DNA from 4 places in the Halalkalibacterium halodurans genome. Region 3 is predicted to be linked to each of the others. Evidence: riboswitches for the same ligand, from Rfam matches in the RefSeq annotation. Region 3 holds a riboswitch; each other region holds the start of a gene.
What was found. A riboswitch is a leader RNA that binds a small molecule or an ion and turns the genes downstream of it on or off. The one in region 3 is predicted to bind S-adenosylmethionine.

Region 1 (7,845 bases), 340 kb from region 3:
GTGGTTGAACTTTGCCTCTCCCCTAAGTCGAATTCTGCTTATGTTGCTTTAGATGCAGCGATTGCCGATATTCGTAAAGGTCATGTCGGAAGCGTTCCAGCCCATTTAAAAGATGCCCACTATAAAGGGGCTGAACAACTCGGACGAGGAATTGGCTATAAATATCCACACGATTATGAACGTGGTTGGGTTAAACAACAATATTTACCTGATTCCTTAAAAAGTCGAGCATACTATGAGCCCAAGCGAACAGGCAAGTTTGAAGATGCCTTAGCAGATGTCTATGAGAAGCTTAGAAAATCAACATTTTCAAAAGAAAGCTAGCATTTTTCTATCATACTGGTATATCTCTTCATATTCTTGGAAACGATACAACTAGACAATGATTTAATGAGGAGATGATCCAGAATGAAAGTAAGACAAGATGCATGGTCTCATGAAGATGATGTTTTCTTAGCGGAAACCGTACTAAAACATATTGAAGAAGGAAGCACCCAATTACGTGCCTTTGATGAAGTAGGTGACGTATTAAACCGGACATCTGCAGCCTGCGGATTCCGCTGGAATGCTGTTGTCCGTCAGCGTTATGTAAAACAAATTGCGGAAGCGAAAAAGGAACGAAAGCGCCGAAAACGTGCAGCATCTTATGCCTATCAGCTATATCCTACAGCGAGCCAACAACCAGTTGTGTTAACTGGTGAGGCTACATCTCTTACACTACCGATGGTAATTGAATTTTTACAGCAGTTAGCAACCCATCAAGTAGCAGACGGACAAACGCGTAAAGAGCAAGAAGAGCTGATGAAACAAAATGAACAGCTTCAAGAACGAAACAAAGAGCTTGAAAAAGAACTACAAAAAATCAAACAAGAGCATAGTATCATCGAAGAAGATTATCAATCAATGATCCAAATTATGAATCGTGCGCGGCGGATGGCGATTTTACAAGACGACGAACCAGCCTCGACGCAAGCATTTAAGATGGATAAAAACGGTAATTTAGAAAAAATCGCAAAATAACGAAACAAAACCCATTCGGTCATGAGTGACTGAGTGGGCTTTGTGTTGTATTAACGCTGGATTTCAATGCCATCGAGAAGTTTGCTGATGACGTGACCGGCCATGAATAATCCAGAAACCGACGGAACGAACGCATTAGAGGATGGTGGCATTTTCGCCTTTCGTATCTTTCCACTTTCGGCAGCCTCTGGGACAATTTCTTTGCGAATGTCTTCTCTGATTCGAATTGGCTGCTCATCGGAATAAACGACTTCGATCCCTTTATGAATCCCCTCTTTGCGTAAGCGGGTGCGAATCACCTTTGCAATCGGATCATAGCTCGTTTTCGAGATATCCGCAATTCGCAGACGAGTCGGATCCATCTTATTAGCAACACCCATACTCGAGATGATCGGAATGTTCCGCTTGAGACATTCTTTCATAAGATGAATCTTGTACGTAATCGTGTCACTGGCGTCAATGACGTAGTCTGGCTCGTAGCTGAAAAACTGCTCATATGTCTCTTCTGTGTAAAACATTTTTAAGGCAATGACTTCACACTCTGGATTTATGTCGGAAATTCGTTCTTTCATCAAGTCTACTTTTGGCCTTCCGACCGTCGATAGCAATGCGTGAATTTGACGATTCACATTTGTAATATCCACATCATCTTTATCAACGATGACGATGCGGCCGACACCGGAACGGGCTAATGCCTCTACGGAAAACGAGCCCACTCCGCCAACTCCTAAAACCGCAACCGTCGATTGCTTTAAGCGCTCTAATCCATCGTGTCCGATGGCAAGTTCATTTCTTGAAAATTGGTGCAACATTCCTTCTTCTCCTTCCACATGCGTCAATCCTTTTACGGAAATGACTATATCATAACAGATCGAAAAAACAAAGACCTCAACGCTGGATTCTGGGGAAACGAATATGAGTTAAAAAGGGGTTCATTGAGGTTGGTCTTACTTATGGCGGAAGCGATCGCTTTACTCTCTTAAGCGTAAAAAAACCTAAGGGTGTGTCCCCCTTAGGCTCAAAATACAGTGTGTGAAAGAGTCCCAAATGTGCCGTCGAAAACTTTGGTTTTGAACCTGCCCTCGGCAGGTGGGTGCTCTGCTCATCACTTCTTACGTCCCTCATCTATGAGAAAGGGCATGTAATCCATGAGGAGACAACAAGCTCCCTTATTCAAAAGTGTTGGCTCAAAACGTACAGTTATGCACGTACACCTCAGGACTCTTTGTTCAATTTCTGACCTTATTCTAGCATAAAGACCTCATCTTATGCAAGAGTGCACCATCTTTTTTCGCAATTTTCAGTCATTGTTTTCTTTTGTCGCTCACCTTGTAACTGTGATACGATAAATAGCAAATCCATTACTGATTATGGAGGGTTTACATGGACTGTCTTGCAAGTCAACGCTATGTTCTCATCAGGCAAGAAATAGGATGGATCGAAAAACGAACGATCGAGGAAACGTTTGAAATGCACCTGTTTCCTGATCAATTAGTAACATCATCAGAAACCTTTCCGCTCAAGCAGATTTTAGATATTTCTTACCGTAAGTCTGAAGAGGATATGGGCTATCTTTATCTTCATACGACCAGCGGTGTACGCACGTTTATTATTAAAGATGACCCTAAGCCTTTTGTTCAAGCGTTTCACCGATTGACGAAGGGTGATGCATATTTGTCGTAGCTAGCTGTTTTTCAAACGCCCCATAAACACGATAGAGACTTAATCCTAGCTGCTTCGAAATGAATGGGATAACATCCTCATATACCTTCAGCCACCACGCTTCGCCTTCGTCCGCCGCAAATGTATTGATCCGTTGACACGGTAAGTGCTCTACCACCTTTTCTGCTTCCTTTTTTTCATGAGCAGCAACCATGACAAGGACGTTCGCGATCCTGTTTTGCTCTTTTTCTTTTATGAGCATCGGTTGACGTTCTCCTTTGTATCGTTCATGGAACAAGTAATCTTCGACCATGCTGTTGGCCGTCGCCTCCTTCCCTGCACCAGGTCCAGTGAACAGCAGTCGCTCGATCGCTTTCCCTTCCAAGACAACAGCGTTCGTAACGCCATAGACTGTACTAAATGGATGATCGTTTGTAAAAAAGGCAGGTGCAACAGACCCAATAATGGTGTTATTTTTTACAGAGGCTCTACCGTCAAGCTTTAACGTGAGCCCTAGTGATTGACCTAATTCGACGTGCCAGTCGAGCACGTCATGTAGTCCGCTTCGCGAAATGTCGTCACGGTTTGACCAAATCCCAAAACAAAGTCGTGCTAATATTCGGATTTTATACCATGCATCATATCCTTCAATGTCGTCCGTTGGATCAGCCTCTGCATACCCTTTGGCCTGGGCTTCCTCCAGCATGTCTTGAAACGGTCGGTTTTGCTCAATCATCCCTGTTAAAATATAGTTTGTCGTTCCATTTAAAATCCCCGCTACTGATGTAAAGGAAGTCGTCGCTAGCGTACCTTTAATGGCATTTAAAATCGGGATTCCTCCGGCTACCGCTGCCTCGTAACAAAGGTACGTGTCGTTTTCGGCAGCTAGCCGTTCCAGTTCCTCTCCTCTTTCAGCAACGAGTTTTTTGTTTGCGGTCACGACGGGTACGCCTTTTTTCAAAAAGAAGCGGACATAATCATACACTGGCTCAATTCCACCAGCCGCCTCAAATACCACATCATAATGACGAGCAGCAAATGTCTTCCAATCGTCTGTTACAAGGGCGTACTGTTCACTATGTTCATGCTTTCTCCGATTGGTCACAAGCAACATTTCGAGAGTAACTTCTTTCCTTAATCCTCGCTCCAATTGAACTAGACTCTCGACAACACCTTGCCCAACGGTGCCAAATCCGATCACACCAACTTTAATCATCTGATTATTTCCCCTTTCGTATGCCCTCTCCTCATTTTTAGGTTCTTAGTCAAATGTTGGGGTGGCATAGGAGGGCGAGCCCCTCTTATCCTACCCCGAATGTCTGATGTTTGAATTGATGATGCAAGAGAATACGGTTTCGCAAGCGATCATAACGCCGAAAACCAAAGGCATTTCTCTTAATCACCTTCGTTTGATTATTCAGTCCTTCAATAAAACCATTGTTTAAGCCAAACGCGAGGCTATTCAAGATCTCGGTCTGCCAGTTCTTCAGCGTCTGAATGGCTCGGTGGAACTCCTTTAACGGGCTCGCCTCCACTCTTCGGTAAAAGGCGTAGAGACCTTGTTTCACCTCGCTCATTCGTCCTTCCCTTCCTTGCATCTTCGCTTCTTGATACCACTGACGAAAATGTTCTTTTAGCTCATACGCTTCCCTTAAATCAGGGGATAGCTCTAAGTACCGCTCCACCTTCTTCTTTTGCTTATCATCCAGTCCTTCTCTCTCTTTCTGAAACAGATGTTTGATCCGTTTACATCGTTTTCGATGATACGGATGGAACGCTTTTTGCACTCGGCGGCGAACCCCTTCCAGAGCCCAGTAGATGTAACGACAGAAATGGAACGGATCCCCAATGATGAGCGGGTGGCCTAAGGCCTTTTGAACAGCCGACTTGAAGGTATAACTGAGATCCATCACGACTGTTTTCACATGATGACCCTTCTCTTGAAGATATCGTTTAAGCGTATCGGCTTTACGATCCGGTAAGATATCCAGTGGCTTCCGTGTATCTGCATCCGCAATGATCACTTGATATTTCCCCGCATTCGTATCCCCTTTGTAATCATCAATCGCAATCCGAGGAGGAAGGTGATCCACCTTCTTCACGAGGGGGGCCGCCAATTGATCAAACCGGCGCATGGCAGTTGTCACGGACGTTTGGAATTGATTCGCTGTGTCCGTAAAGTTCTTCCCTTGAATGAGCCGTAAGCGAAACGCTTGATTCCATTCTACTGTCTGACGCTGATATCGCTCTACAAAACAGGCTTTCTCCGCAAACCGCTTCCCGCATCTGCACGCGTACCGGCGCTTTCGATAGAATAGATACACCCACCGTTCAAAGAGCTTGAGATGTTGAACTTTTTGGATGCGGTAATCATGGATTCTCTCGGTTCTCTCCCCGCAGGATGGGCAACGATGAGGCGTTCGCGGCATTTCTACATGGAGCGCGATAAAGTCCTCTCGTTCCTCCATCTTTGTGACCTTCACACCTTTTAATCCGGGCAAATCCATGGTAAAATTCATCGTACACGCAGCTCCTATCCTTTCTTTGTTTCTCGGCAATTCAAGGATAATGGATAAAGGAGCCTGCGTGCATTTTTTTTGCCCTCTTTTGTGCAAAAACCCCAACATTTATTGTAGAGCCCATTTTTATAAAAACTTGGCTCTCTAACAAAAAAACCTTTCCGATAAGGAAAGGTTTTCGCCTTCGCTTATCTTCCAGAATGAAATCATTCTGCTGAAATTAGCACCTTCGTTTGCTTGGCTAACAAACGGGTTGCCGGGCATCATCGGGTCAGTCCCTCTGCCTCTCTCGATAAGTCTTTTTATTATCACTTTTCACTTGATCTTGATTGCCATTATAAGCAGGAAATATCCGCCTGTCAATGAAAAGATTTTGATCACACGTTTACTTTATCTGGCTTATGACCAATAATTGATAAATTTAAATCGAGCAGTTGTTCTAGACTAACTTCTCCTGGCGCTTCTGTTAACAAACAACTTGCGCTTGCTGTTTTCGGAAACGCAATAGTATCACGAAGGTTCGAGCGACCAGCTAAAAGCATGACGAGTCGGTCAAGCCCAAGAGCAATTCCTCCATGTGGCGGGGTCCCATATTCAAACGCTTCAAGCAAAAAGCCAAATTCTTTTTGGGCACCCTCTTCTGTGAAGCCTAGAGCCGCAAACATTTTCTCCTGAACCGGGCGCTGATAAATCCTTTGGCTTCCACCTCCAAGCTCATAACCGTTTAACACAAGGTCATAGGCATCGGCGCGAACGCTCGCTGGATCTGTTTCAAGCTTCGTTAAATCTTCTTGCTTCGGACTTGTAAACGGATGGTGGAGGGCGACGAATCGCTTCGCCTCTTCATCGTATTCAACAAGTGGAAAGTCCACAACCCATAGGAAGTTAAATTTCGACTCGTCGATCAAGTTGAAATCTTTACCTAGCTTTAAGCGAAGAGCACCAAGGCTATCGAAGACGACTTCCTTTTTGTCAGCAGCAAAGAACAGCAAGTCTCCATCCTCTGCCCCCATCGCTTGCTGTAACTCAGCACCAGTCTCTCCTGCAAAGAACTTCGCAATCGGGCCTTTCAGCTCATCTTCTTCTACCTTCAACCAAGCTAACCCTTTCGCGCCGTATGGTTTGACAAACTCGGCAAGCCCGTCGATCTCTTTACGGGACAGGCTTCCTGCTCCGCCTTTCAAGTTTAGGCCTTTAACAATTCCGCCACTCTTGATAGCACTTGAGAATACTTTAAAGTCACTATCTTTCACAATGTCAGACAGTTCAATGAGTTCCATTTCAAAACGAGTGTCTGGCTTATCTGAGCCATATCGGTTCATCGCATCGTCATACGTCATTCGTGGGAACGGCAAAGCGACGTCGAGCCCTTTTACTTCTTTCATGATTTTTGCCATCATGTTTTCCGTCATCGTAAGCAAATCTTCTTTATCCATAAAGGACGTCTCAATATCGATTTGAGTAAACTCTGGCTGGCGATCAGCCCGTAAATCCTCATCACGGAAGCAGCGAACAATTTGATAATAACGCTCAAACCCTGAAACCATAAGAAGTTGCTTAAAAATTTGCGGTGATTGGGGCAATGCGTAAAATTCCCCGTGATGGACCCGACTCGGCACTAAATAGTCGCGAGCGCCTTCCGGTGTACTTTTCGTCAACATGGGTGTTTCAATTTCAAAAAACTCCTGTCCATCAAGAAAATCGCGAATAAGCTTTGTTGTTTGATGACGGAGCTTCATCGTCTCCTGCATGTCTGGACGACGAAGATCCAAGTAACGATACTTTAAGCGAATGTCTTCTGACGCGTCCGTGTTCGCTTCAATTTGAAACGGGAGTGATTTCGCTTTATTTAAAATTGTCAGGCGCTCTACATGAACCTCGATGGTTCCTGTCGCAATTTTGTCATTGACTGTACTTGGGTCCCTTTTTAAGACAACTCCTTCCACATCAAGGACGTACTCATTGCGCACCTTCTCTGCTGTCTCAAGTGCCTCCTGTGAAATATCGCTGTTGAACACGAGCTGAACGACACCCGAGCGGTCCCGTAAATCAACAAAAATGACCTGCCCTAAATCTCTTCTTCGTTGCACCCATCCTTTTAATTGAACTCGCTCGTTCACTTGCTCCTCTGATAGTTGTCCGCAATGATGCGTACGTCCGATCATGATTCGTTTCCTCCTTCGACTTGTTGTTTCATATGTGAGACTAAATCAGTTAGCGCGACATCTGTCTGCTCTCCTGTTTCCATATTTTTCACATTGACTTTACCTACCGCCAGCTCATCCTCGCCTAAAATAACGGTCCATTTCGCGTGAAGGCGATCTGCCGCCTTTAGTTGCCCTTTCATTTTCCGGTCTAAATAATCTTTCTCTGCGGAAATGCCAGCATTTCTTAGTTGATAGACGAGTTCGACCCCTTTATCTTTGGCCGCTTCCCCTAGCGTGACAACATAGCAATCAATCGCTTGGTTGTGGGCAGGTTTAGCCTGTTGAGCCTCCAACGCCATAATCGCCCGTTCGATCGAAAGGGCGAACCCAATTCCTGGTGTTTCCGGTCCACCGATCTCCTCGACTAATCCGTTGTAACGACCACCACCACAAAGGGTCGTAATCGCACCAAAGGCTTCCCCATCCACCATCACTTC
Region 2 (7,845 bases), 860 kb from region 3:
GTTAGGATGTTAGCGCAGATGATTTCAGAAGAACTGGCTCGCATTTTATCGTTGAAGGAAGACGAAGTCGAGCGTCTTCTTGAGATTCCTCCTCAAGAGACGCTAGGGGATTTGGCTTTTCCATGTTTCACTTTAGCCAAGACGAAAAGAAAAGCTCCTCCATTCATTGCCGCGGAACTTGAGGCCGCCTTTTTAGAACATAAAGAGGTCACGGCAAAAGCGACAGGAGGCTATGTGAATTTCTTTTTTCATCGCGAGACGGTGGCTGGGCAATTATTTCAGGAGATGAAATCCAATCAGTATTGGCAGCCGAATAGCGGGGATGGTAAACGTGTCGTCATCGATATGTCTTCTCCTAATATCGCAAAACCATTCGGCATTGGCCACTTGCGTTCAACGATTATCGGACATGCGTTGTACCATCTTCTGAAAAAAACAGGCTATGATCCGATCCGTGTGAATCATCTTGGGGATTGGGGAACACAGTTTGGGAAACAAATTGCGGCCTATCAACGTTGGGGTGGGGATGTTGCTCTCAAGCAAAACCCAATCGCCTCCTTTTTGGAACTCTACGTTCGTTTTCATGAAGAGGCGGAAAAGGACGAATCGCTGGAAGACGAGGGAAGGGAGTGGTTTAAAAAGCTGGAAGAAGGTGATGAAGAAGCGGACCGTCTTTGGACTTATTTTGTCAAGGAAAGCCTGAACGAATTTGACAGAATGTATAACAGGTTAGGGGTTGAATTTGACTATGTCCTAGGGGAAAGCTTTTACAATGATCAAATGGCACCTGTCGTCAAGGAACTACAAGAAAAAGGACTGCTCACGTGCAGTGAAGGTGCTCTTGTCGTGCCATTAGAGGATGCTGACTTGCCTCCATGTTTGATCGTGAAATCGGACGGAACCTCCATTTATGCGACAAGGGATTTAGCGACGGCGATCTATCGTCATCACGTGCAAAAAGGGGAAAAATTGTTGTACGTCGTCGGAGGGGAACAGACGCTTCACTTCAAGCAAGTGTTCCACGTGCTAAAGAAAATGGGCTATAAATGGGCGGATCAGTGTGAGCACATTTCGTTCGGATTACTCAGGTTGGATGGGAAGAAGATGTCAACGCGAAGAGGTCGGGTGGTGATGCTAGAAGATGTACTGAATGACGTTGTCGCCCATGCGAAGGCAAAAATAAAGGAAAAGCACCCAAACCATCCACATTTACACGAGGTGGCAGAAGCAGTAGGTGTTGGTGCTGTCATTTTCGGCGATTTAAAGCAAGATCGCCGGCTAGATGTGAACTTTCGCTTAGAGGACGCGTTGAGCTTTGAAGGGGAGACAGGTCCTTACGTTCAGTATACGTACGCGAGAATCCAGAGCATTCTTCGGAGAGGGGATAAGCTAAATGATAGCCGTCACATGGACTGGCAGCATGTGACGAACGATGAAGGGTGGAGTTTGTTAAAAGTGCTTATTCACTATCCGAATGTGCTCATTAAGGCGACCGAGGCAAGAGAGCCGCATCAGCTCGCCCGTTATGTCCTTACCGTCAGTAAAAAATTCAATCAATTCTACCACAAATACGTCATTCTCGCAGATGATGAAACGGTGAGGCAGGCAAGGCTTATTCTAGCTGAAAGGACTGGCGAAGTCATCGCAGATGCTATGGCTGTCCTGGGGGTGAAAACACCGGAAGAATTATAATGACAACGAGGTGGCACAAGTAGAGCCACCTCAACGTGTATTTGTCTACATAGGCGACGAGCTCACTCCAATGACAAAAGGCTCTTTAAATACTTTGCAACCTCTAACATGCCGTACTGTCCTACCCGTTGCTCTGCCTCCGAATTGTAATTTGTGTTCGTGTTAATGTCATACGTGTAAAGTGTTCCGTCTTTATCGCGGATGCATTCAATGCCGGCAACCTGAATGTCGTTCGCTTTCAGCACTTGTTCATATTTTTCAATGACTGGGTCATGGAAATCTTTGCAAATTTGAAATTTGGACGTGGGTTCTTCCCCTACTGGGCAAAATTTGCTTTCGATTGAGCACGTATCGGCTGGGCATAGCTCAAATCCTTCCGATGTATCGACACGAACAGCATATAGAAATGCGCCGCCGACAAATTCACAGCGTGTAATGTAAGGTTCAGCTGCTTGAATGTATTGCTGAAGAAGGGTGATGCCATCGACCGGCTCTTCAAATTCATCACTTTCTACATACTCTTTTAAAGCTGAAATGTGTTGGAATAGTTGGACGCCAAGCCCCTTGCCTGCACGATTATGCTTCGTAATAAAGGCTTGTCCTTCAAAGGAGGCTGCCGCATCAAGTAGCTCTTTCTTTCCTACAGCTACAATCGTTTTCGGAGTGGTGATCCCGAACGTTTCTAGCGCCATATATTGATTCACTTTACTTACTTCTAGCTGCAAAGCGCGAGAACCGTTAATGACCGTCCGCCCATGGCGCTCAAGCCAAGCGAGGACAGCGCCGGCTAACTCAGGAGCGTAACGGTGTCCGCGCGTATGGGAGGAGGCGCTCATTCGATTATAGAACACACCTTCTGGCGGTGCTTCATGAAGTTTGATTGAACCTGAACGAAGATGCCAATCCTCATAAGGAAGTCCAAGCTCCTCAAGTCGTTTAAATAGGTGAACCGTCCATTCATCGTTTTCGTGGATTACGTAAATTTTTTTCATGTACAACGCCTCCTCATTCCAAGTTGTTCTTTTTTTGTCTTGCTGTTTTCGGTACAATAACAAGTAATCTTTCCGACAGATAAGGTGTTAAAACAAGAAAAAACACCTCTTCGATAAGAAGACGTGCGATCCGTTCGCTTCTTATCTTTCAGAACATCATGTTCTGCTGGAATTGGCACCTTCTTTAAAAAAAGAGGTTGCCGGGCTTCATAGGGCCAGTCCCTCCACCACTCTGGATAAGAAAATATGAAGTTTAAGTAATCATATCAGAATGATGGGAATAAAGCAATCCATATGAACGAAAAAAATGGAGGGGAATAGATTGACAGATAAACAAGCGATACGGGAACAAATGTGGCAGGAAATGACCGAAAAAAAGGTTGGCCGTTTCCCGTTTCCGTTAAAAGGACGTATTCCGAACTTCAAAGGGGCAGAGCAGGCTACCCGCCATTTAATCCAGCTTGAGGCGTATAAGCAAGCAAAAGTCGTTAAAGTAAATCCTGACTCACCTCAGCTACCGTTACGAGCGCAAGTGTTAATGGACGGGAAAACGTTGCTCGTCCCAACGCCAAGACTGAAAGATGGTTTTATCCTCGTAAAGCCAGAGTGGGTGCCAGAAGGAGAGGAGCGTAAAGCGGTGAGCCTTCGCAACATTCTCTCCTATGGAAAAGTGATTTCATTAACAGAGATGCCAGAAATTGATCTGATCGTAATGGGGTCGGTCGCGGTCGATCGCTCGGGAAGACGGATCGGCAAAGGGGAGGGCTATGCTGATCGGGAGTATGCGATCATACGTGAGCTCGGTAATCGTCCGGTCCCTGTCGTGACCACTGTTCATCAGGTACAGCTTGTGGACGTGGAATTACCTCGGGATGCTTACGATGTAACCGTTGACTGGATTGCCACAACGGAAGGACTTATGCAGTCAGTAGGAGCGATTGAAAAGCCGACCGGAATTGTATGGTCAGAGGTTACCGAGGAGGAACTCGAAGCAATGCCAGTGCTGCGCGAAATACGCGAACTGACAAAGAAGCAATAAATAGAAAGGGAGGGTTAACATGGAAATTGAAGACATCTATGGAGACTTGCCAACGATAGAAACTGAACGATTACGACTGCGGAAGTTCCATAAAGATGATGCGGCGGCCATTTACGACTATGCGTCCAATGAACAGGTGACCAAATACGTCCTTTGGGAAACGCACCAAAGCATCAAAGATAGCGAAGCGTTTTTAGCGTTTGCCTTAAACAAATACGATGAAAGAGATGTCTCTCCGTGGGCCATTGAGCTGAAAAGAAACGAGCGAATGATCGGAACGGTCGATTTTGTTTGGTGGAAGCCAAAAGACAAAACGGCAGAGCTAGGCTATGTCTTATCGGAACCATATTGGGGTGAAGGAATTATGACTGAAGCGGTGAACGCCTTAGTCGAATTTGGCTTCAATAATATGGAGCTCGAACGAATCCAAGCAAAATGCTTTGCCGAAAATATTTCGTCCGCAAGAGTGATGGAAAAGGCGGGGTTGATCTATGAGGGTACCCATCGCCGCGCCATCTATGTCAAAGGGGCGCATCGAGATTTCAAGGTTTATGCGATCATACGTGAAGATTATGAGCAGAAACATCAGCCATTGGTTCGTACTAGATCCTAGTTTTATAGTTGTTCATCGCAGCTCGCCATTTGGCGGGCTTTTTCAATATAATGAAGGAGAAGGGGTGTTACTGTCTACGGTCTCAACTGGTGAACTGGTTGTCCTTGTTTATTTAGCCTCAACTCTTTCTTCGTGTGCGGTCACGCTTTCGGCTGTTAAGAAGGAGATGGGTGCGTCGTTTGCGGTTCAATTAAGCATGAAACAGATCATCACCTCCTTGATTTCTGGGCTGCTACTATTAGCCGGTTATCGATTCTTTTTCTAACGGCATGCTTTGCTGGTCAAAAAATAGGATCGATTATTGTAAAGCCTTACTCATAGATGACAGCAGGATTTGCCAACACTGTTTCTTTCATAATCCGTCTCTATTCACCATTTCACAAAAGGCTTGATAGGCATAGCTTGTATGTTTCTCCTTTCTTCGTAAAAGCGCAGTCGTCATGTAACGATATTTTTCAGGGATTGGAAAAGCGTAAAGATCTTCGTAGGCGCCTTTTAATACGGACCGAGGGAGGAGGGTAGCCGCTAAGCCAGATTTGACACTACTTAATAATATTTCAAGTGAGTGAATCTCAAGATAGTTCTCAAGTGATCCTCCCTCATCTTGCAACCATTCCTCCAACCTTTTTCGAAATGGACACCCAGATGAAGAAACGACCCATTTCCGATCAAGCAGTGTTGTAAAATTAAACTCATCGTGCGATAGGACGACAAGCTCTTCTGTCCAACTTTCGTCTATCTCGATCCAAGGGAAGCTAGGTATGTCTGTAACCAATGTAGCGTCTAAATCATATTCTTTAACCTTCTCCAATAATTGAGGAGTTTGACCTGTTTTAATGCTAAGCTCGACTTGATTGTATGTTGATTGGTAAGACGCAATCAGAGGGATGAAATGACCACATGTCACCGTTTCAACTACACCAATTCGAAGGGAGCCATTGGGCTGCTCGTGATCTTGTAATACTCGGATTGATTCTTCGACCATTCGTAAAATAGAATCAGCATATTGTTGAAAAAGGACGCCCTTTTCTGTCAATTGGACTCCTTTTGGTTTTCGATAAAATAACAAAACGCCTAGTTCATTTTCTAGCTTTTGTAATCGAGCAGTTACATTTGATTGGACATAGTTTAACTGTTTGGCTGCTCCAAAAGTGAATTTATTATACTAAACGCAAAAAAGTGCAGTGTCAATGTAACGGTTTCTCATCTATAATTCTGACATGGTTACAAACGTTCGATTCTGGGAAGATGAAGTTAAAAAATGTTATGTAACAATCGTAGGAGGGAAGAAAACTTTATGAAGATTCAATTCGATTCTCCAGCTAGTTTTTGGACGGAAGCGCTACCTATAGGGAACGGTAACCTCGGGGCGATGGTATTCGGAAAGGTCGAGAAGGAGCGTATCGCTTTAAATGAAGACACGTTATGGTCAGGCTACCCGAAGGATTGGAATAATCCAAGGGTGAAGGAGGTACTGCCGAAAGTGAGAGAGCTGATCGCACAAGAAAAGTATGAAGAAGCAGATCAGCTCTCAAGGGACATGATGGGTCCTTATACGCAATCCTATTTACCTTTTGGCGATTTGAACATTTTCATGGATCATGGCCAAGTTGTGGCTCCTCATTATCACCGAGAGCTAGATCTATCTACAGGGATCGTCACCGTTACTTACACAATTGGTGGCGTACAGTATACCCGTGAACTATTTGTAACGTATCCTGACCGAGCCATCGTCGTTCGTTTAACCGCAAGCAAGGAGGGGTTCCTCAGTTTCCGGGCCAAGCTGGATAGTCTGCTGAGACATGTATCGAGCGTTGGTGCGGAACACTATACGATATCCGGCACAGCACCAGAGCACGTGTCACCTAGTTACTATGATGAAGAGAATCCTGTACGTTACGGACATCCAGATATGTCGCAGGGGATGAAGTTTCACGGGAGACTTGCTGCCGTCAACGAAGGTGGGTCGTTGAAAGTAGATGCCGACGGATTGCACGTAATGGGGGCGACTTGTGCAACTTTATATTTTAGTGCGTCGACTTCCTTTGATCCAAGTACAGGGGCGAGCTGCTTAGAACGAGATCCTAGCTTGCGCACAATTGAAACAATCAAGGCGATTTGTAAGAGAGGATATAAAGAGATTGTTAATCGTCATCTTGAAGATTACACGAAGCTATTTAATAGGGTTTCGCTGCATTTGGGAGAGAGCATAGCCCCAGCGGACATGTCAACCGATCAACGAATAAAGGAATATGGTAGCCGTGATCTTGGGTTGGTGGAGCTCTTATTCCAGTATGGTCGGTATTTAATGATCGCCAGCTCTCGTCCAGGAACCCAACCTGCCAATTTACAAGGGATTTGGAATGAAGAAACACGGGCGCCATGGAGCAGCAACTATACGTTAAACATTAATGCGGAGATGAATTACTGGCCGGCGGAGACTTGCAACCTAGCCGAACTGCATAAACCGTTAATTCATTTTATCGAAAGGTTGGCAGCGAACGGAAAGAAAACAGCTGAAATAAATTATGGCGCAAGAGGATGGGTGGCGCACCACAATGCTGATTTGTGGGGACAAACAGCACCAGTTGGCGATTTTGGTCATGGAGATCCGGTCTGGGCGTTTTGGCCGATGGGTGGTGTATGGTTAACCCAACATTTATGGGAACATTACACTTTTGGCGAAGATGAAGCATATTTGCGAGATACGGCATATCCGATTATGAAGGAGGCGGCGTTATTCTGTTTGGATTGGTTGATTGAGAATGAAGCAGGTTATCTTGTCACTTCACCTTCGACCTCTCCCGAGCAACGGTTCCGGATTGGAGAAAAGGGCTATGCCGTTAGTTCTGCGACGACGATGGATCTGTCATTGATCGCAGAATGCTTTGACAATTGCATTCAGGCGGCAAAACGCCTCTCAATCGATGAAGATTTTGTAAAGGTCTTATCTGATGCGAAGCAACGGCTGTTGCCGCTTCAAATCGGTAAGCGCGGCCAATTACAGGAATGGTCGAACGATTTCGAAGACGAAGATGTTCATCATCGTCACGTCTCCCACCTTGTCGGGATTTACCCAGGGCGGCTCATTACAGAGCAATCAGCGCCAAATCTTTTTGAAGCAGCCAAAACGTCCCTTGAAATTAGAGGTGACGAAGGAACAGGCTGGAGTCTAGGTTGGAAAATTAGCTTATGGGCTAGATTTAAAGATGGGAATCGCTGCGAGCGGTTACTCTCAAACATGTTAAAGCTTATTAAAGAGGATGAATCGATGCAACATCGCGGTGGTGTATACGCTAATTTATTCGGTGCCCATCCACCTTTTCAGATCGATGGAAACTTTTCGGCAACAGCTGGTATCGCCGAAATGCTTTTACAATCGCATCAAGGCTACCTCGAGTTTCTCCCGGCGCTTCCTGATTCATGGAAAGACGGGTATGTGAAAGGGTTACGAGGCAGAGGAGGATATGAAGTTGATTTAGCTTGGACGAATGGAGCACTGGTCAAGG
Region 3 (7,845 bases):
AGTCTGCTACGGCTAAAGGGGTTACCATTTGCATTCGTGAGGCAGCGAAGAAAAAAGGTATCGATCTTCAAGATGCAAGGGTGGTGATCCAAGGCTTCGGAAACGCAGGGAGCTTCTTAGCAAAATTCATGCACGATGCAGGAGCAAAGGTGATTGGAATTTCGGATGCTTATGGAGCTCTTCACGATCCAGACGGCCTTGACATTGACTATTTGCTCGATCGCAGGGACAGCTTTGGTACAGTTACAAAGCTCTTTAAAAATACGATCTCAAATGAAGAGCTATTAGAGTTAGATTGCGATATTCTTGTACCGGCTGCGATAGAAAATCAAATTACGGAAAAAAATGCGCATAACATTAAGGCACAAATCGTGGTCGAAGCTGCGAATGGTCCGACGACGATTGAAGCGACGGAAATTTTAACAAAGCGCGATATTCTTCTCGTACCAGACGTACTCGCAAGCGCAGGTGGCGTTACCGTCTCCTACTTTGAATGGGTGCAAAACAACCAAGGGTATTATTGGACGGAAGAAGAGGTGGAAGGAAAGTTAGAAGCTGTTATGGTTCACGCTTTTGATAACATTTATAAGCTGGCGAAAGGACGGAAGGTGGATATGCGTCTAGCAGCGTATATGGTCGGCGTAAGGAAAATGGCCGAAGCATCTCGCTTCCGTGGCTGGGTATAACGAGGTATAATAAAGATGGTGTCCCCTTATAAAGCTTTCACTTTATAGGGGGTTGTTTCATTTTTGAACGAAGGTCGAGTTAAAGAATAAGAGTGTGGTGAATCAACGTATGGAACAAGAACAGGTGATTATTGTCGGTGGTGGTCCGTGCGGGTTGGCAGCAGCGATTGCGTTACAAAATGAAGGTCTCAAGCCTCTTGTTATTGAAAAGGACAACATTGTGAGCGCAATCCATCGTTATCCGACCCATCAAACGTTTTTTAGTACGAGTGAAAAGCTCGAAATTGGGCAAGTACCGTTTTTAACAGAAGAGCGAAAGCCAAAGCGAAGCCAAGCTCTCGTCTATTATCGAGAAGTGGTCAAACGAAAGCAGATTCGTGTCAATCCATTTGAGCGAGTCACAAAGGTGACGAAGCAAGAGGACGGGACATTCTATGTAGTAACATCAAAGCGAACATATCACTGCAAGCAAGTGGTCATTGCCACAGGTTATTATGATCATCCCAATTCACTAGGTGTCCCAGGGGAAGATCTTCCCCATGTTTTTCACTATTTTAAAGAGGCGCACCCGTACTTTGACCAGGACGTTGTCGTGATCGGCGGGAAAAACTCCGCGGTCGACGCAGCCCTTGAATTGGAGAAGGCAGGAGCAAGAGTAACGGTCCTATATCGTGGAGACACGTACTCAGATAGTGTCAAGCCATGGATTTTACCGGAATTTGTTTCTCTTGTAAACCACGACAAAGTAAAGATGGTGTTTCGTGCACAAGTGAAACGAATCACAGCTTCGGAAGTGGAGTATGAGACCCATGGTGAGAGGAAAGCGGCAAGAGCCGATTTCGTGTTTGCCATGATCGGCTACCATCCAGACCACGACTTTCTGAAAACGATGGGTGTTGCTATCGATCACGATACAGGTCGTCCCATTCACGACCCAGAAACGATGGAAACTAACGTGGAAGGGATTTTTATCGCAGGTGTTATAGCTGCAGGAAATAACGCTAACGAGATATTTATTGAAAATGGCAGATTTCACGGAGAAATGTTCGCAAAACTGATTCGGGAACGAGTGGAGTAAAGAGCTGGGCATGGTGCCTAGCTCTTTTATTTGAAAAAGATTTCTTGTAATCTCTTATGATCGGTCGTCAATTCAAGGGCGACGAGTAGCTTTAATCGTGCTTTTTGACCATTTAAACCGTTCGTAAAAATAACCCCTAAATCTTTTAGGTGACGCCCGCCTCCCTCGTAAGCGTACGTTTCCTGAACGATGCCACTAACGCTTCTTGACACGAGTACCACTGGAATGTTGGCTTGATGAAGACGTTTGATGCTTGGGACGACCGCTGGTGGTAAGTTTCCTTGTCCGAAAGCCTCAATGACTAGGCCGTCAATTCCCGTGTCGGCAATCGCATCAACAACGGACCCATCCATGCCTGCGTAGGCCTTTAATAGCACAACTCGATGATTGATGCTTGAGACCGTATAGCTCTCTTTGTATGAAGGGGCGTGGTGGAAGGTAACGCCTCGTTTCGTGACAATCCCAATCGGCCCATACTGTGGACTTTGGAACGTGGCGACGTTACTCGTATGAGTTTTCGTGACGTTTTTTGCTGTATGAATTTCGTCGTTAAATACGACGAGAACTCCTTTTCCTTTTGCTTCATCTGTAGCAGCCGTTTTGACAGCAGAAATAAAATTGTGTGGTCCGTCCGCTCCGAGCTCATTACTGGAACGCATCGCCCCTGTGACAACGACAGGGACTTCCCAATCGAGTAACAAATCTAGAAGGTAGGCTGTTTCTTCTAACGTATCCGTCCCATGTGTAATCACGACCCCATCAAACGATTCATTACCTACTCGGCTCTTTAGTCGCTCAGCCAACTGAAACATGAGCTCAGGTGTCATATGGGGGGAAGGAATATTGAGAAAATCATCGACTTCGATCGAGGCAATCGATGTTAACGATTCGACGGTGGCAAACAGGGGATTTGTCTCTTTAGGCTGTACGCCCCCTTTTTCATCTTCATGCATCGCAATCGTTCCACCTGTGTGTATAACTAAAACTTTTTTCATGGCTCGTTCTCCTTTTGGCGAATGGTTATACTGTTTGAGTGAAAACCAGACAAGTGAATCTGACAAAGTGTACCCCTTCACTCCAAGTTGTTCACAAGCATCATCATAACATAGCTGTTCAACTGTAAAAAAGTCTCTTTCTTATTGCAAATCCATTTCGTGAACCTTACAAAACGTTTACAATGGGGGTAGTGAGTTTGGACGGAGAGGTTGAGACATTGTGTTCAGTTTATTGACAGCCGCCATTGCTCCAGCCATGGCGCTTCTATGCTTTTTTTATTTGAAAAATGAATACGGCTCGCAAACCTTGGGCTTTGTCGTGCGAACCTTTTTAATTGGCGCGCTCCTGATGTTTCCAGTCATGGTGCTCCAACATGCGTTTCTTGCGGAAGGTTTCTTTGCGAATCCTTTGTTAAAAGCCTTTATTCTTTATGGATTTTTCGAGGAATTTTTCAAATGGTTTATGCTTTATTTTTTCGCCTACAAACATGTGGAATTTAACCGTCGGTACGATGGGATTATATTTGGTGTTTCCCTTTCGTTAGGATTTGCCTCTATGGAGAATGGATTATACTTAATTGCTAACGGTGTGGAAACCGCGATCGGTCGGGCGTTACTTCCAGTGTCAAGCCACGCAATTTATGGCGTGATTATGGGATACTATTTAGGACGAGCAAAAATGGAAGAAAAGCATCGAAAGAAATGGCTCTTTCTCTCGCTCTTTCTCCCGGTTTTGCTGCACAGCTTGTATGATGCAATTTTGTTATTGTGGAGCAAGCATTTTCTTTTTGTCATGGTGCCCTTTATGTTGGTATTATGGTGGGTAGCGATACAAAAAGTAAAACTGGCTAATCAACTGGACCGCTAATGAAAGGTAGAGAAGTAGATACGTCTACCTTTGAAGAAAATGAATGGAGGTGTAGAGAGCATGGCAAAGGAACGGTACCGTGTCGTCATTCGCTGCCCTGAATGCGGTGAACGCTACATTCTTCGTGGCCACCGAAACGAAAAAGGAGAGTATGAAACGGGGTTTAAACAATGCATTTGTGGCAACGAAGATCACCTTTATATTGATGGTGCCCCAGAATAATCCATTCGCACCGTGAAAAAATAAACGAATTGAAAGAATGTTGTTGCATTTTCGCTAGAATTGTTGTAATTTTTATAAAAAGGTCTTGAAAACAAAATAGTGTCTCGTATTCTTATCCAGAGAGGTGGAGGGAACGGCCCGAAGAAACCTCAGCAACCAGCCACGATCCTGTGGTCAGGTGCTAATTCCTGCAAGCATTATTTGCTTGAGAGATAAGAGGAAGCGAGTGAGATCCAACACCTACTTCTTCTTAATCTTACATGACGAGAAGGTAGGTGTTTTTTTACACAATCAGAAAAGATCGAACTTTTCAGATAGTTTAAGGAAAATGAAGGCTTTCGCAACTTGGCGACGAGCTGATTTTTCCAATAGATGGATAGGAGGAGCAACCATGAATCGTAAAGAATTAGAAACAGCTTTAGTACAAATCGGAAATCGAATGGATGATCGAACAGGTGCGATCAACACGCCTGTTTACTTTTCGACCGCCTATCGTCACTCCGGAATTGGCGAATCCACTGGCTATGACTATGCACGGACAGGGAATCCCACGAGAGAAGTGCTTGAAAAGGCGATTGCTACGTTAGAAAACGGAGATCAAGGGTTTGCCTGTAGTTCCGGTATGGCAGCTATCCAAACGGTTTTTTCTCTTTTTCAATCAGGGGATGAAATTATTGCTTCCCAAGATTTGTATGGAGGGACGTACCGCTTGTTTGAAGGTGGCTGGAAAAAGTGGGGGCTTTCTTTCTCCTATGCTGATCCGCGAAATCTTGCAGCGTTAGAACAGCAAATAACAGAAAAAACGAAGGCGCTGTTTATTGAAACCCCTACGAATCCACTCATGCAAGAAGCAAATATTCGTGAGCTTGCCGCCCTTGCTAATAAACATGGGTTGCTGCTGATCGTCGATAATACGTTCTATACGCCACTTTTACAACAACCATTAAACGAAGGGGCCCATATCGTCATCCATAGTGCGTCAAAATACTTAGGCGGACACAATGATGTCATCGCTGGATTGATTGTTGCCAAAGGACAAGAGCTATGTGAGCAGATCGCCTATTACCATAACGGAATTGGCGGAACGCTCTCAGCCTTTGATTCATGGTTGCTCATTCGTGGGATGAAAACTCTTGCTCTACGAATGGAGCAGCATCAAAACAATGCGAGGGCTATAGCGTCTTACTTAGAAAAGCATGAAGGAGTAACGGATGTTCTTTATCCTGGACGGGGTGGGATGCTTTCCTTCCGCATCCAATCGGAGAGCTGGGTTAACCCGTTTTTACAATCGTTGAAGCTCATTTCATTTGCAGAGAGCCTAGGGGGAGTCGAGAGCTTAATGACCTATCCGGCGACGCAAACCCATGCCGATATTCCAGAGGATGTGCGGATCGCTAACGGTGTATGTAATCGCTTGTTGCGATTCTCAGTTGGGATCGAACATGTGGGTGATTTGATTGCCGACCTCGATCAAGCGTTCAACCGTGTCATCGAGCAGTCAGCGGTGAAAGGAAGTGAAGCACAGTGAGCGAACAGTACAGCTTGCAAACAAAACTACTTCATAATGAGCATAAGGTTGACCAGGCAACTGGTGCGGTAAGCGTACCAATCCAACACGCTTCTACGTTTCATCAGTTTGACTTTGATACGTTTGGAACGTATGACTATAGCCGTTCGGGTAATCCGACACGGGATGCTCTCGAAGCGGCGATTGCTGAGCTTGAGGGAGGCAATCATGGATTTGCGTTTGCTTCTGGGATGGCTGCCATCTCCACAGCGTTTATGCTCCTATCAAAGGGCGATCACGTTGTCTTAACGAAAGATGTGTACGGTGGGACCTTTCGCCTCGTAACGGAAGTTTTAACCCGGCTTGGAATTGACCATACATTTGTTGATATGACAAACTTGGCGGAAGTGGCGGCGGCCATCAGACCAAATACCCGTGTCCTTTATATGGAGACGCCATCCAATCCGACGTTGAACATTACCGACATTCACGGGGTCGTTTCACTGGCAAAAGAACACGAATGTCTCACCTTTCTTGACAACACCTTTTTAACACCTGCTTTGCAGCGACCGCTAGAACTTGGAGTCGATGTCGTCCTCCATAGTGCGACGAAATTTATTGGAGGTCACAGTGATGTTGTCGCAGGGCTGGCGGTGACAAAGGATGAAGAACTGGGAAAAAAGCTCGCCTTTTTACAAAACTCGTTCGGCGCTATTTTAGGCGTTCAAGACGTATGGCTCGTTCTCCGAGGTTTGAAAACACTTCATGTGCGGATGGAGCACGGAGAGAAAGGGGCTCAGCAGATCGCCGAATGGCTTCTAGGCGTCCCGGAAGTGAAGCGAGTCTACTACCCTGGTTTAAAAGATCACCTAGGACACGAATTGCAAAAAAGGCAGGCGGAAGGGTTTGGCGCTGTGCTATCGTTTGAGCTAGAAAATGAAGAGGCGGTTCGAAGGTTCGTGGAACATGTAAAGCTCCCTGTTTTTGCTGTCAGTTTAGGAGCGGTAGAATCGATCTTGTCTTACCCCGCCAAAATGTCCCATGCCGCGATGCCGAAAGAGGAGCGGGAGGCAAGAGGCATTCGTGATGGATTGCTTAGACTTTCAGTCGGGTTAGAAAAACCGGAAGAACTAATGGCTGACTTTAAAGCGGCATTTGCTCACGTTCGAGGAAAGGTGGAACATCTATGACGAACTTGGTCGAAGCGCTGAAAACGAACATATTAGTCGGAGATGGCGCCATGGGAACGCTTCTTTACGAGCAAGGGATTGACCGATGCTTTGAAGAGCTCAATGTGACCGATCCAGAGAAAATCGTGGCAGCCCATGTAGCGTATGTGGAAGCTGGAGCTGATGTGATCCAGACGAACACGTATGCGGCAAATCGGATGAAACTAGCAAAATATCAGCTTGACGACCAAGTATTGGAAATCAACCGCGCCGCCGTTCGATTAGCGAGAAAGGCTGCAAAACAAGAGACGTTTGTCCTCGGTACCATCGGCGGCATTCGCAGCATTCAATTTGAAGAAGTAGAAATCCAAGAAGTCCAGGACGTGTTTTTGGAGCAGATGAAGGCGCTCGTAAGCGAAGGGGTGGACGGTCTTTTATTGGAAACCTTTTATGATCTAGAAGAAGCGAAATTGGCCGTCAGTCTTGCCCGTTCTTTAACGGATTTGCCCGTCATCGCTCATTTATCGATCGCAGAAATTGGCGTACTTCAAGGGGGGAAACTGTTAGAAGAGGCGTTTGCAGAGCTAGAAGGGCTCGGAGCAGATCTTGTCGGCATTAACTGTCGTATGGGACCCTACCAAATGCTTCGCTCCCTCGAAACGGTTCAACTTTTGGACAGAGCCTACTATTCTGCTTATCCAAATGCTAGCTTACCAGATTATCGCGACGGTCGGCTGTATTACCATTCAAATCCAGAATATTTTTATGAAATGGGAAAACGCTTTGTGCAGCAAGGAGTTCGCCTTCTAGGAGGATGTTGTGGTACCACTCCTGAACATGTACGTGCGTTTGCTAAAGTTGTGAAAGGATTAAAGCCTGTTGTAAGCAAGCCTGTGAGATTGGAAATCAAAGAAACGTTGAGCTCTACTGGGCAAAAGACGGCTCGAGAGCCACTTGCGGAAAAAGTGAAGAAGCAGCCTTCGATCATCGTGGAGCTAGATCCACCGAAAAACTTGGCGATCGATCGGTTTGTTGAAGGGGCAGCGGCTTTGAAAAATGCTGGAGTGGATGCGGTGACGATGGCGGATAATTCCTTGGCTTCTCCTCGTGTCGATAACTTAGCGCTTGGAGCGATTATTCAGCAGCAAGTGGGCGCTCGGCCACTCGTCCATGTGACGTGCCGTGACCGGAACCTGATCGGGTTGCAGTCGCACTTAATGGGGCTCCATGCCTTAGGGATGACTGATTTATTAGCGATTACGGGGGACCCAACAAAGGTCGGTGATTTTCCTGGTGCCACGTCGGTCTATGACGTGACCT
Region 4 (7,845 bases), 1.8 Mb from region 3:
CTATAATGGTTTTGCATATGGGCAATCCTAAGCCTGTTCCCTCATCCTTCGTCGTAAAAAAAGGATAAAAAATGTTCTCTAATTGATCCTCAGCAATTCCTGGTCCATCGTCATGAATGACAAGAATCACTGCGTCCTGATCATTGGAAAGCTTGATGGAAATGGTTCCTTCTTCCTCTATTGCTTCAACAGCGTTTTTAATAAGATTAATAAGTACTTGCTCAAAGCGGGTTACATTACCTGAAATATATAAGCCTTCTGCCAAATCTGTGCGAAACCGGATCTCTTTCTTGTCTTGCTTCATTTTCTGAATGAGAATAACCTTTTCAATGCTACGCTTAACATCAATCAATGACAAGTTTTCCTCGTCAAGATGGGCTTTGGCGAACGTTAATAACTCTTGAATGAGCGCCTCCATACGAATAGCTTCATCTTTAATGATAGACGTATATTGGGCAATCGTGGGATCAGAGCGAATCGTTTCATTTTGCTCAAGGTATTGAGTAAAACCGATAATCGAGGTTAGAGGATTTCTTATTTCATGAGCAAAAAATGCCGCCATTTTTCCGATAGCTGCATGATAATTCTCATTTCCATCCTTATAATCATTTCCGATCTCACTCAGACGCTCTTGATATGATTTCTTTTTTTCTTTTGGCTTTGTCTTTCTTTGCAGCCAGCTTTTAAAAAATGGACGGTTCATGATGATAACACTCCCACTAATCGCACGAAAAAATTCTGCCCTTTCGATATTGTTACAATTTCGACGCTTTATTGTAAGTTCCTTCAAATATTTTCATTCTTTTCTGACATAATTTTTCCCAGTTTTCGAATATTCCTGAATCGAACTGAGCGCCTCCCATAACGTAAGAAAAACCCCTGCTTGAGAAGTAACAGAGATAAATAAATCACGGTGTACTACAAAAAAAGGTGATGACTTATTACTGCCTTTCGGAAAGTTGCCTCGCTTTTGAGGCCATGCACCAGACAGCTACGCCTCCCTTTCTTCATTTACAAAGAAAAGACCAGCGATTATCATCACTGGTCCTTATCGATTACCCCATCGGAATGACCGCGCCATTGTACTGCTCTTCGATAAACTGACGAACTTCTTCAGATTGAAGAACTTCAACAAGTACTTGGAACTCAGGGCGATCTTGATCCTCTGCACGAACAACAATTAAGTTTGGCTGTAAGACATCTTCTGACTCAAAAGCAATTCCATATTGCTCGATGTCGACGCCACCCTCTAATGCATAGTTCGTATTGATCGCCACAGCATCTCCTTCACCATTTTCAAAAGATGGCGCAAGGAAACGTGCCTCTACTTGCTGTGAGCCAAATACGAGATTTTTCGGGTTGGAAGAGATATCATCAATTGTCGCAAGCTCCCCTTCTTCTACGTCAAGCTCAATCAGTCCAGCTCGTTCAAAGATCGGAAGGATTCTTCCATGGTCGCTAATCGAGTCACTGAAAATAATCTCTGCTCCTTCTGGAAGCTCTTCAAGGCTGCTATACTCTTTTGAATAAATTCCAATCGGTTCGGCATGAACTTCACCTAGGCTTACGAAATCATAGTCATATTCTTCAATTTGCTGAGCCAAATACCCTGGCGTTTGGAAATAGTTCACATCAATATCTCCATCTCTTAACGCTGTATTAGGTAAAATGTAATCAGTAAATGTTTCAATTTCGAGCGTAATCCCCCGTTCTTCAAGTAGAGGTGCCGCAAATTCAAGCACTTCAGTATGCGGAACAGCAGAAGCCCCGATTTTAATCGTTACAGGCTCATCCACTGATGCTTCTCCTTCTGCTTCTTCAGTCCCTTGCGTGTCCTCTTCACTAGTTCCACCGCAAGCAACAAGTGATAACGAAAGCGTCGCCGCGCCAATAATGCTTAAAAACTTTTTCATTTGAAAAAATCCCCCTTATCGTTTGTCTGTTATATTTGTGAAAAAATCGCCGATCCATTGGATGATAAAAACGAGAAAAAGGATCGTGATTGTTGCCACCAATGTAATCTCAGGGTTGTTTCGTTGAAACCCTTCAAGAAAGGCAAAGTGTCCTAATCCACCGGCACCAATGACACCGGCCATCGCTGTATAGCTCACAAGAGCGATCGCCGTTACGGTTATTCCTGAAATAAGCGCTGGGAATGATTCAGGAATAAGGACACGGCAAATAATTCGAAAATGGCCGGCCCCCATCGCCTGTGCCGCTTCAATCACCCCTTTATCGATCTCACGCAAGGCAATTTCGACCATCCGGGCGTAAAAGGGAGCAGCACCGATAATTAACGCAGGTAACGCCGCATTGGCTCCTAACATGGAACCGAACAGCGCTCGGGTAAATGGAATTAAAAGAACAATTAAAATAATGAACGGGATGGAGCGAAAAATGTTAACTATCGCACTGAACACCGTATGAATGGCAACATTTTGCCACATGTTTCCTTTGCTCGTTAAAAACAGAATTAAACCGAGAATGATTCCGATGACAAAGGTCGCCACAACAGATACGGACGTCATGTAAATCGTTTCCTTCGTCGCTTCCCATAAAGCGTCCCACTTAAAATTCTCAAGCACCGGCAATCACCTCCAATTCTAGTTGCTGCTCATGCATATAGGTAATCGCCTTTTCAATTTCGTCCTTCGGTCCATCGAGGTGGATAAACAACGTTCCATACGAACCTTCTTGTGTTTTTGAAATTTTCCCTTGCAAAATGTTGACGTCGACTGCAAAGGTGCGAATGAGATTTGTAATGAGGGGCTTTTCAGCCGACTCCCCGACAAAGGTTAGTTGGACGATGCGTCCTGATTTCACCTCATTGAGCAAATGCTGAACCGTCTCTTCCGGCTCTGTTACTTGTTTTACAAACTCTTTTGTTATATGCTCCTTCGGTTTACGGAAAACATCGAGGACTGGACCTTCCTCAACCACTTTTCCCGCTTCCATGACGGCGACCCGATGGCAAATCTTTCGAATGACATGCATTTCATGTGTAATTAACACAATCGTAAGACCGAGCTTTTCGTTAATGTCCACCAGGAGATCGAGGATCGAATCCGTCGTTTTTGGATCAAGGGCAGAAGTTGCTTCGTCACACAACAGCACCTTCGGGTTATTGGCAAGCGCTCGCGCAATTCCGACACGTTGCTTTTGTCCGCCACTTAATTGTGACGGATACGCCTCTTCTCGACCTTCCAAACCGACAAGATTGATCAGCTCATCGACTCGCTTTTCTCGCTCCTTTTTCGGAACCCCTGCAATCTCAAGTGGAAATGCAATGTTTTTTCTGACCGTTCGTGACCATAGCAGGTTAAAATGCTGAAAAATCATCCCGATTTTTTGCCGTTCGATCCGAAGGTCCCGATCGGAAAGCTTCGAAAGATCCTTCCCCGCCACAATGACGCTTCCTTCTGTTGGACGCTCTAACATGTTGAGCATTCGAATCAAGGTACTCTTACCGGCACCACTATAGCCAATGACACCGAAGATTTCCCCTTCATTTATTTTTAAATTTACGCCATCGACAGCGGTAACCGATCCCGTTTTCGCTTTAAAGACTTTTCTTATGCCGTCTAGCGATATCATGTTAAGCCCTCTTTTCTAAAAATATATCAGTTCGTCTACGCGTTACCAATTTAACGAAAGTCAGTACGAGAGCAAAAACTCTCACTCTCGCAAATTTCGTCTCAAGGAGCACGCAAATCATTATCGTAAGAAAGTACAATTCCGTGAATCAAACTGCATAATAGAACAAAAAAACCTTTCCGCCATGAGCAGAAAGGAATGTTTTACGTCTTCCCTTCTCTCATCTCTCAAAGCATCGCTTTGCAGGAATTAGCACCTTTTCCAAGCGATTTGCTGCTTGGCGGTTGCTGGGCTTCATCGGGCCAGTCCCTCCACCTCTCATGATAAGAGTTTTCTTACTATTCGTAAGAGATTTTCTTACACTATTCGCATGTTCATTGTCAGAATAATATCACGGTAAAAAGTCCTTGTCAACAATAGTAAAATAGTTTAAATTTTCGTTTAATTCACTCTTTGAAACACAAGAAAGAAGTAGGCAGATCCGATCAAATATAAGATAGCCGTCATTGAAAAGGCGATCGCATACCCTGTATAGGGCCCATAAACGACAACGATTCCAGCAGAAACAGGACCCATGACAGCCCACCCGAGCTGGAACACCATTTGTCCAACTGAATTCGCCAATCCTTTCATCGCCGGATGCACGCTTCTCATCATCAGCGCCATTTGAATCGGATTACCAGCATTCATTAATGCTTGCCTGAAAAGAAAGGCTAGGACGGCCAGCCAAGGGTTCATCGTAAAAGCGGCCACGAGCAAAAAGGGTAAAGAGGCGAGCTGCAAGTAAACAACAGCTCGTACTTCGCCATACTTATGGGCAACCATCGGCCCGACCATGAGAGCAATAGCAGTCATCGCCTGACCCATGGAGAGGACAATGCCAACTAGGGACGTGCTCATGTCGAATCGATCGGTAAAATATAAATTTAAATAGGGGATAACGAGGCCTGAACCAAAGCCAATTAACACATTGGCAATCGCAAATAAGCCGATCAGTTTAAGGCTTGAGCGGTGTTGTTTCATTTGTTGAATAAGCGAAGTGTCCTCATGATGAGCATTTGCTTGTTTAGAGCGCTCTTCTATTTGCAGCACTGGCCATAAAGCGGCAAAAAAACATGCGGTACCAATCAGCAATGTCAGACGAACACTACTAAGCATCGAAACTCCCCATAATACATTCCAGGCATCTGTCAGTATCCCACCTAGTAAATTACCAATGACGTTAGCGATCATAATTAAAGCAAAGTTGAAGCTAAACAAATGGACTCGCTCTTTCTCCGATGAGTTTTCCGCTAAAAGGGGAATGGCTGACACTTGAATAAACGCGAGAAAAAAACCTGTCATAAAAGCGGTCATCAGCAAGAGGGATTCACCGGCAAAAATTGAACGCAGCAGTAAGCTAATCGCAGTCAACAAGGCACCAATAAAGATCATCTTTTTTCGCCCTTTTTGATCGCTAATGAAACCAGCAGGTAGTAGCGCAATCGCGGTGGCCATTGCTTGCATTGCAATCACGCGTCCATTGACTTGTTCATCGTATCCTAATTCCCGAATATAATAATTGTAAATGACCATGAAGATCCCTAAACCGATGTTAGACAAAAGGGAGGAGACAAAAAAGTGGCGTACATTGCGATTAAACCCTTTACATTGTTGGTGCCACTCACGAATAAAACGACTCATCTCACTTCTCCTCATCAAAAGAATTTCGTACCCCTAAATAGTTTAGTAGAAATTTCATGAAATAGGAAGCGAATAGGGCTATGAATTTTTTGCCCCACTAAAGAAACCCAAACGAGCTTGTTCTCGCTTGGGTTACAGCTTTTTAGCACCAGCCCTGGTCACATCCCTCAACATAAGACTTCACTTGATTTGGTGCTGGGTTTTCATATTGAAACACTTTATCATCGCGAAAATCAAAGCCTTCTGCCATTTCATATTGCAATCCAGCATTCGTCTCAATAATACGACCAATTTTCGCACGATCGATATATAGGTTGAGATGACCGTTCTCCAACTTCCCATGAACCTTGCTTGTCACATCGACTTTCATCTGATCCATCCGGGCCCTCTCCTCCTTTTGTCTAAGAGGTATTCATAGTGTAGACAGAAGGCCGAAAGCCAATGCTATGCAAATAATGGCCAAAAGGGGCTGTCTCAAAAGCCCTTAAAAAGAAAAGCCTGAAGTGACATTTATAAGTCGCTTCAGGCTTTTTGTCTCCGATGATCGGTTTATCTCTTCCTGAAACAGGCGGATGGTCTTCGCCTGTTTCAGGAAGTTGTGGGCGATTGCGATCAGCCCAAACTCAATGTTCACCTTGTCAAGGCCACGAAGGTGAAAACGACGGAACGACCGATTGCCCTTGATATGACCGAACACGCTTTCGACCTCTGTTTTCCGTTTTCGATAGGTCTTTGCGCCTTCTTCCGTATCAAGGGCTCGTTTCATTTTTGATTTTCCTTCTTCATATACCGGATTATAGTGAATCTGGCGATTGCCTTTCGCTTTTGTACAATCCGTCTTGAATGGACACCCGGTACAGTCTTCACATTCATATATTTTGAAGTCTCGTTCGTATCCGTAGGCATCCGTTCGTTTGCGGTAGTATCGAAAAGTCACTCTCCGGTTATTTGGGCATATATAGGTATCATCATGTTCCAAATACGTCCAGTTCTGTACCTTCCATGGGTCGTTCCGATAGACCCGGCTTTCTTCTTTTCTCATCGTATGATAAGGGATGAGGGCATCCCATTCGTTTTCAGCGATATATAAATAGTTGGGCTCACTTCCATAACCAGCGTCTGCGATTAGCTTCTTTGGAAAGGGGAGTTGGCGTTCTTCAAGCATACGAAGGTGTGGAATCAAACAACGAGTATCTGTTGGGCGTTGATGAATGGAATAACCGACAATGAATTGATTTTCGGTCCCTGCCTGTACATTATATCCGGGTTTCAGTTGACCGTTTTTCATATGATCTTCCTTCATACGCATAAATGTGGCATCTCGATCGGTTTTGGAGAAACTATTTCGATCACCGAATGTCGCTAATTGATCTTCGTATCTTTCTAAGCGTGGCAGATAGTCTGTGTTTAACTTCTTATGTAATTGGCGCCAGTGACGAGCTTCCGCTTTTTTCTCTTTTTTCAGAACCGGATCTTGTTCGTCATGAAGGGCTTGTTCCGCTTGATTCGCCTGTTTTTCCACTTGAGTGACAGCTTCACGTAACTGTTCAGAAGTCACACGCTTGTTTTCCCCTTGATCATTCTCTACCTGCTGGTTATCGGAATCAATCGTCTCTTCAATGTGGGCGAATAATTCTTCGAGCTTGTCCTGTAGCCGCTCCTTATACTTCTGGACGGACTTTTTCCAAACAAACGTATATCGATTGGCATTCGCCTCGATTTTGGTTCCATCGAGAAAGTAGTTGTCCATGGTGATGTAGTTTTGGTCGAGCAGTAACTGAATGAGGGACGTAAACAATGGCTCAATGATGTCTTTCATTCGTTCCGAGCGAAAACGATTAATGGTGCGGAAATCTGGTGTTTGACGAGCGGCCAACCACATCATCGGAAGATGTTCACGCAGGGACTTGGCAATGTCGCGACACGAATATAATTTTTGCGTGTAGGCATACAAAATGATTTTCGTCATCATCTTTGGGTGGTAGGCACTCCGGCCGCCACCTTTATATGGGGCGTAGAAGAGATCTTCATCCACCATTTCCACCATGTCATTCACCACACGCGCCACATGGTCTTCGGGGATGAGATCGCTAAAATCCATTGGAAGGACTAATTGGTCCATGTTATAATGAATGAAAGTAGCTATAGAGTTACTCAAAAGAATCGCCTCCGTTTTCTTATTTTGTTTGTGTGGGTACTTACATTATAACGAACGGGGCGATTTTTTTGTATTCAAAAGGGCTGCCCATAAGTCAATCATTTTGACTTATGGGACAGCCCCTTCTTATTTTCGTCCTCTTATTCTTCGCTGATCATTTCCTTGTATTCGTCAGCGCTCATGAGCTCTTCCACTTGAGAGGCGTCTGATGGTTCAACGACAATCATCCATGCTTTTTCGTATGGAGATTCGTTAACGTACTCAGGGTTATCGTCAAGCTCTTCGTTGACTTCTACTACTTTTCCGGAAACAGGAGCGTACAGTTCAGAGACTGTCTTTACTGATTCTACGCTGCCAAAAGGCTCGTCCGCTTCCACTTCATCACCAACTTCTGGAAGCTCTACAAAGAC

Region 1: it holds a riboswitch for S-adenosylmethionine, as region 3 does, so the genes downstream of both, FED51_RS06920 (ISL3-like element IS651 family transposase) here and FED51_RS08805 (methionine biosynthesis PLP-dependent protein) in region 3, are expected to answer to the same signal.
Region 2: it holds a riboswitch for S-adenosylmethionine, as region 3 does, so the genes downstream of both, FED51_RS04445 (ATP-grasp domain-containing protein) here and FED51_RS08805 (methionine biosynthesis PLP-dependent protein) in region 3, are expected to answer to the same signal.
Region 4: it holds a riboswitch for S-adenosylmethionine, as region 3 does, so the genes downstream of both, FED51_RS17715 (methionine ABC transporter ATP-binding protein) here and FED51_RS08805 (methionine biosynthesis PLP-dependent protein) in region 3, are expected to answer to the same signal.

The regions. Positions count from the first base shown of each region.
Region 1 covers NZ_CP040441.1:1,431,122-1,438,966, reverse strand. The annotation lists gene FED51_RS06950 (replication-associated recombination protein A) at 1-324, shown strand, start outside; gene FED51_RS06945 (RsfA family transcriptional regulator) at 409-1,020, shown strand; gene FED51_RS06940 (tRNA threonylcarbamoyladenosine dehydratase) at 1,071-1,832, opposite strand; RNA gene ssrS (6S RNA) at 2,057-2,245, opposite strand; gene FED51_RS06930 (hypothetical protein) at 2,404-2,703, shown strand; gene FED51_RS06925 (homoserine dehydrogenase) at 2,645-3,898, opposite strand; gene FED51_RS06920 (ISL3-like element IS651 family transposase) at 3,984-5,201, opposite strand; SAM riboswitch class I at 5,387-5,500, opposite strand; gene aspS (aspartate--tRNA ligase) at 5,579-7,366, opposite strand; gene hisS (histidine--tRNA ligase) at 7,363-7,845, opposite strand, start outside.
Region 2 covers NZ_CP040441.1:918,309-926,153, forward strand. The annotation lists gene argS (arginine--tRNA ligase) at 7-1,692, shown strand; gene FED51_RS04445 (ATP-grasp domain-containing protein) at 1,755-2,684, opposite strand; SAM riboswitch class I at 2,823-2,927, opposite strand; gene FED51_RS04450 (5-formyltetrahydrofolate cyclo-ligase) at 3,007-3,723, shown strand; gene FED51_RS04455 (GNAT family N-acetyltransferase) at 3,743-4,336, shown strand; gene FED51_RS04460 (hypothetical protein) at 4,401-4,601, shown strand; gene FED51_RS04465 (LysR substrate-binding domain-containing protein) at 4,689-5,321, opposite strand; partial or broken gene FED51_RS21530 (helix-turn-helix domain-containing protein) at 5,370-5,468, opposite strand; gene FED51_RS04470 (glycoside hydrolase family 95 protein) at 5,634-7,845, shown strand, end outside.
Region 3 covers NZ_CP040441.1:1,774,403-1,782,247, forward strand. The annotation lists gene FED51_RS08785 (Glu/Leu/Phe/Val family dehydrogenase) at 1-686, shown strand, start outside; gene FED51_RS08790 (YpdA family putative bacillithiol disulfide reductase) at 796-1,764, shown strand; gene FED51_RS08795 (asparaginase) at 1,791-2,759, opposite strand; gene prsW (glutamic-type intramembrane protease PrsW) at 2,980-3,627, shown strand; gene FED51_RS21100 (hypothetical protein) at 3,688-3,849, shown strand; SAM riboswitch class I at 3,959-4,068, shown strand; gene FED51_RS08805 (methionine biosynthesis PLP-dependent protein) at 4,241-5,377, shown strand; gene metC (cystathionine beta-lyase) at 5,374-6,546, shown strand; gene FED51_RS08815 (bifunctional homocysteine S-methyltransferase/methylenetetrahydrofolate reductase) at 6,543-7,845, shown strand, end outside.
Region 4 covers NZ_CP040441.1:3,617,261-3,625,105, forward strand. The annotation lists gene FED51_RS17700 (sensor histidine kinase) at 1-703, opposite strand, end outside; gene FED51_RS17705 (MetQ/NlpA family ABC transporter substrate-binding protein) at 1,056-1,913, opposite strand; gene FED51_RS17710 (methionine ABC transporter permease) at 1,929-2,528, opposite strand; gene FED51_RS17715 (methionine ABC transporter ATP-binding protein) at 2,578-3,594, opposite strand; SAM riboswitch class I at 3,812-3,924, opposite strand; gene FED51_RS17720 (MFS transporter) at 4,036-5,277, opposite strand; gene FED51_RS17725 (YusG family protein) at 5,420-5,656, opposite strand; gene FED51_RS17730 (IS1182 family transposase) at 5,762-7,399, opposite strand; gene gcvH (glycine cleavage system protein GcvH) at 7,576-7,845, opposite strand, start outside.